Regions from separate parts of the Paenibacillus bovis genome, predicted to be linked through region 2. Evidence: predicted binding sites of a transcription regulator. Region 2 holds the regulator's gene; the other holds the start of a gene.
What was found. Region 2 encodes CtsR, which represses protease genes until heat stress. Its sites were predicted from a motif close to ATGGTCAATAAAGGTCAAACA; they were not measured.
Positions count from the first base shown of each region.

Region 1 (2,479 bases), 2.6 Mb from region 2:
ACATATCCTGGCGGCGAACCGATCAGTTTGGATACGGAATGTTTCTCCATGTACTCACTCATATCCAGGCGGATCATCGCATCGGATTGACCGAACAACTCTTCAGCCAGGGATCGGGACAGCTCGGTTTTACCTACACCAGTCGGTCCGACGAACAAGAAGGACGCAATCGGTTTGTTTTTCGGTTTCAGTCCGGCACGGCTGCGGCGGATTGCTTTGGCGACTTTCTCTACCGCTTCATGCTGACCGATAACCTTGGTCTCCAGACGGGCAGACAGATTTTTCATTTTGTTCTGCTCATCCTGCTGCAGCTTGCCGACAGGAATACCGGTTTTGCGTTCGATAATATTCTGGATATCCTCGATGCGTACTTCGACCGGCTCTGTGCTGCTCGCTCCACTGTTCAACTGGTTCAGCAGTTGGGTCTCTTCATCACGCAGCTGGGCTGCACGTTCGTAATGTTCTTCACGAGTCGCCTGTTCTTTCGCAGCTTTGATCTTCTCGATACGAGCCATCAGTTCTCCCTGATCACCTGCAGAAGCACGCAGATTCAGTTTGGCACCGGATTCGTCGAGCAGGTCAATCGCTTTATCAGGCAGGAAACGATCCTGGATATAACGGTTGGATAATTGAACGCAAGCAGCAATCGTCTCATCGGAATAACGTACACCATGGTATTCCTCATATTTCGGACGCAGACCTTGCAGAATTTCGATTGCTTCTTCGACAGTTGGTTCATCGACCATAACCGGCTGGAAGCGGCGTTCCAGAGCAGCATCTTTCTCGATCTGGCGGTATTCTTTCAGTGTAGTTGCACCGATAACCTGCAATTCCCCACGAGCCAGAACCGGCTTCAGAATATTGCCTGCATCCATCGAGCCTTCCGCAGAACCTGCACCGACGAGCAAGTGAATCTCATCGATAAACAGCAGGATATTTTCGCGCTGCTGCAGCTCGGCAATCAGCTGTTTGACTTTTTCTTCAAATTGACCGCGGATACCGGTGCCCGCTACGAGTGAAGCCACATCGAGAGAATAGACTTCCTTGTTCAGCAGTTTGGCCGGTACTTTGCCTTCGGTAATGCGCAGTGCCAGACCTTCAGCGATCGCTGTTTTACCGACACCTGGTTCACCGATCAGAACCGGGTTGTTTTTGTTGCGACGGTTCAGGATTTCGATAACACGTTCGATCTCGTCATCGCGGCCAATCACTGTATCGATCTTGCCGTCTTTGGCAGCATCATTCAGATTGCGTCCGAGCTGATCCAGCAGTCCATTGCCGCGCTGCGGTTCTACTGTGCGGGTCGCTGCACGCTGATTATTGGAGCCGCCTGTCTGACCACCTTGCTGCATAAAGCCTTTGAATAGTTGATCCAGTGGCGACATACCGGATGCTCCGAACCCACCGGAGAGCGGATTGCCGCTGTTCATTTTGGCATAACATTCCTGACACAGATACATTTTTTCGGATTTATGATTTACAGTGAAGCTCAGTCCTACAGTAGCTTCGTGTTGATTACAATTTTGACAACGCATATACAAATGCCCCTTTCTTAAATCATACTCATGTTAGAATTGGTCAAAAGAATGGGATTATACATAAGGATTGGCTGAATAAAGCTTACAATTTAAGTGTCAATTCGTTTGATGTTTGATCAATTGATTTGACTTTGACTTTCTTTGACTATTATACCGCATCCATGTTTAATGTCAACAACTTACAGCTACTTTTTATATTATTTCCATAAATAATTTTGTGCACAATTTAAATAATGCTAGATATAACGATATCTCTTTCAAATTCTGCCCCAGAATAATAAGCAACAATATTATAAAAAGGCTATTCCTTTATCAGAAATAGCCCTTTTTATAATACGTTATAAACGCCTTGAGCAGATCGGATTGTTCTATGCTTGTCCTGCCATGACCATACATACGCCCTTCTCTCATCATTTGATCGAAAGCTGTACTTTATGTACGGGCTCATCCGTACACACTTCTATCAGAATAACCCTGCCTGTCCCTGTCTCCACATGCAGACGGATCGCTCCTGCCGTACCTGCCAAAAAGCGCAAAGCCACCGAGTGCATCAGCGCTTCATCCAGCACCCAGCCCAGCGGCATCACCAGATAAGGCTGTCCATGCGCCAGATAGCTGTCCTTTATCCATTCACGCAACTGCTCCAGATCAGGATCGATATAGCTCTCCAAATGCTCGGTATGTATGAGGTATTCCTCGGTATTCTGCACTCCGGGATGAAACCATTGTTCGGTATCATGATGACGATACAGATCCTGAATGATAGCCAGTGCGCCGGTACGTGTTTGTTCGAACAGCTCACGCGACTTTGCACGCAGCCGGTACATATAGAATATCTGCATGTTGCCTATAGCCGATTGCTTTTTATTTTCAAAATGAGGAAGCACTTCCGCTTCCAGCAGCTGCTGCGCGCGCGGGCTGCCTGCCTGGATCTGCAGACG
Region 1 covers NZ_CP013023.1:2,370,578-2,373,056, reverse strand. Annotated here, with positions in the region: gene AR543_RS10110 (ATP-dependent Clp protease ATP-binding subunit) at 1-1,535, opposite strand, end outside; gene AR543_RS10105 (hypothetical protein) at 1,949-2,479, opposite strand, start outside.
Region 1: AR543_RS10110 (ATP-dependent Clp protease ATP-binding subunit) is a predicted target of CtsR. The motif match lies at 1,667-1,687, and genes of this name have one in related genera.

Region 2 (2,479 bases):
TAGCATAATACTTACCGACTCGTCCTCGGCCAGCAGCACCGCTCCCGCTCTGGATTCATTAATAAGGCTCGGACTGATCAGATGCTTCTCCATCAGCACTTCCTTATCCACATCATCCAGTTCACTCAGAATGATCGGCTCAAAAGTACCTATGCTCTGCACCGATTCACTTTCCAGCGCTTCAATCAGCTGTCCCTGTACTTGTTCTGCCTGCTCGGCAGAAGCAACGATAGGAAAAGGGTGATGAACCAGATTGCGTGCAATACGTACCCTGCTGCTGATTACAACATCCGAATGCTCTCCGCCTTCTTTCATCCACTCACTCAAAGGCTTCTCGGTAAAACGGAGATTTGGCATACGGCATTCCTCCTTACGACTCCTGTGAAATCTGCTTCTCCAGCCCGCGGATCTGATCTCTCAGTTCTGCAGCCTGTTCAAATTCCTCATCAGCGATACTCTGCTGAAGCTGCTGCTTCAATTCATGCATTTGCTGTCTGATCTTGATCTGGACACCGGCACGTCCCGGCAGCTTGCCGGTATGCGCTGTACTGCCGTGAACCCTTTTGAGCAGCGGGTCCAGCTTGTCATCAAATGTCTTGTAGCAGGAACTGCAGCCAAACCGTCCCAGCTTGCGAAATTGGGTATAGGTCATTCCGCATTCCGGACATTGTAATTCCTGCACAGGCGGTCCGGCCATCTGACCCTTGTTGCTGGAATCAAAGTCCATCAATCCCGACAGCAGATTATGAATCGAAAAACCGCCGGATGTTCCCGGAATCAGTTCCCCTTTTTCGCGGGCACAGTGTTCACAAATATGAAATTCCGTTTTTTCCCCATTTACGATTTTGGTAAAATGAAGAGTAGCCGGTCTCTTTTGACATTCCTGACAGACCATCAAAATTACCCCCTTCGCCAGATATCAGGAGCCAAGCAATGAAATCAGCATGGCCTTCATCATCCTGGCACGGACTTCATCCCGGTAGGGAAGATTCAATGAAATAACGTCCCTGCATACGACAGAACGCATCAGTTCGGCTTCGCGCTTGGAAATCAGTCTTGCTTCCAATAGCTGATAAATAAGCCCTTCTGCGGCTACCTGACTCATATTCTGACCGATACTTTCATGAATATGGGTATGGATCGTCGAATGAGCAGGCAGCTCGATACGCCGTATGCGGATATAGCCGCCGCCGCCCCGCTTGCTTTCAACGAGGTACCCCTTTTCCAGGGTGAAGCGGGTGCTGATAACATAATTGATCTGTGAAGGCACACAGGAGAACTGGTCAGCCAGATCATTGCGCTGAATCTCTATGGCGCCTTCACCTTCCTGCAGTATCCGTTTTAAATATTGTTCGATAATGTCGGAGATATTACGCATTGTATCCTCCTCCATGTATAGTTAAACCTGCAAACATGAATTCGCCAATGATAATATCAAAGTCTACATAAATATCACTTAACCATAAATTTCATGGTCAGAAACGAACGTTCGTGACAATCTGTTATACAGATAGGAACAGATCGCTCCTTTGCAGGATCACATCCATTCTACAGGCAGATATCTTACTGCATTTGCTCGCTGACTTTGACTTTCTTTGACTTTATAATATTATACCATAAAATCCCGTTTTGCCAATAGCAGACAGGAGAACTTTGTTTGGCTTTTAGCTGCTGCAGTTTATCGGTATGGTCGCAGCATTATTGATTTTTATTCGGAAGTGAAGATAAATACTTTGCCGTCGGTATTCAGTATCTGGGTTCCATTTGACAGTCTTGCATAATGCTCCTGATCGTCTTTGGTTTGCCAGCCTACATGACCGCAGCAGAGCAAGATCGGATCGTGCTTTTCCAATTCCAGTCGTACTGCCGGATCTCCGGGTCGATGATTCACAGGGTCATCCGGTCCCTGATGCATAAGTATAATATCCGTTTTTTTCTTTAGCAGACGAGCCATTTGCTTTAGAAATTCGGGTATCGCTATTCGATTGGGTTTATCCGGTCTGCCCGTGATTCCGCCTAATCCGGCAATACGGAGATTGGCCATATCCAGCAGCTGTGGCTGTAACATCCAGACTGCATGTGGAGAAATATTCAAGAATTCCATATCATCATCCTCAAAAATATCGTGATTACCTGATACGGCAGCCGTATATCCAAATGTTTTCCGAAAAGCTTCCCAGACTGATATGGGGCTGCCACTGGCACCTCTTTTCAGCGGATCCGCATATAGATCACCACATAATAACGTCAGTGTCTTTTCTTTTTGAATACCCGGCCATTCGATCTGCAGCAGCAGTTCCAGATGTGCTGCCAGTTCTTCGCCCAGCAAGCGACAGGATTCCAAGCAATCGGGTGTATCCTTTACCGGCGAATCCTTATGTTTATTTGCTAAATATTCTGAAGTTTCCTTTTCCAGATCCGGCAAACCCTCTGAGGTCACTCCCTGCAAATCCGAGGTGATAATAATGGCATCTATCGT
Region 2 covers NZ_CP013023.1:5,171,037-5,173,515, forward strand. Annotated here, with positions in the region: gene AR543_RS22275 (protein arginine kinase) at 1-357, opposite strand, end outside; gene AR543_RS22280 (protein-arginine kinase activator protein McsA) at 371-895, opposite strand; gene AR543_RS22285 (CtsR family transcriptional regulator) at 920-1,378, opposite strand; gene AR543_RS22290 (metallophosphoesterase family protein) at 1,709-2,479, opposite strand, start outside.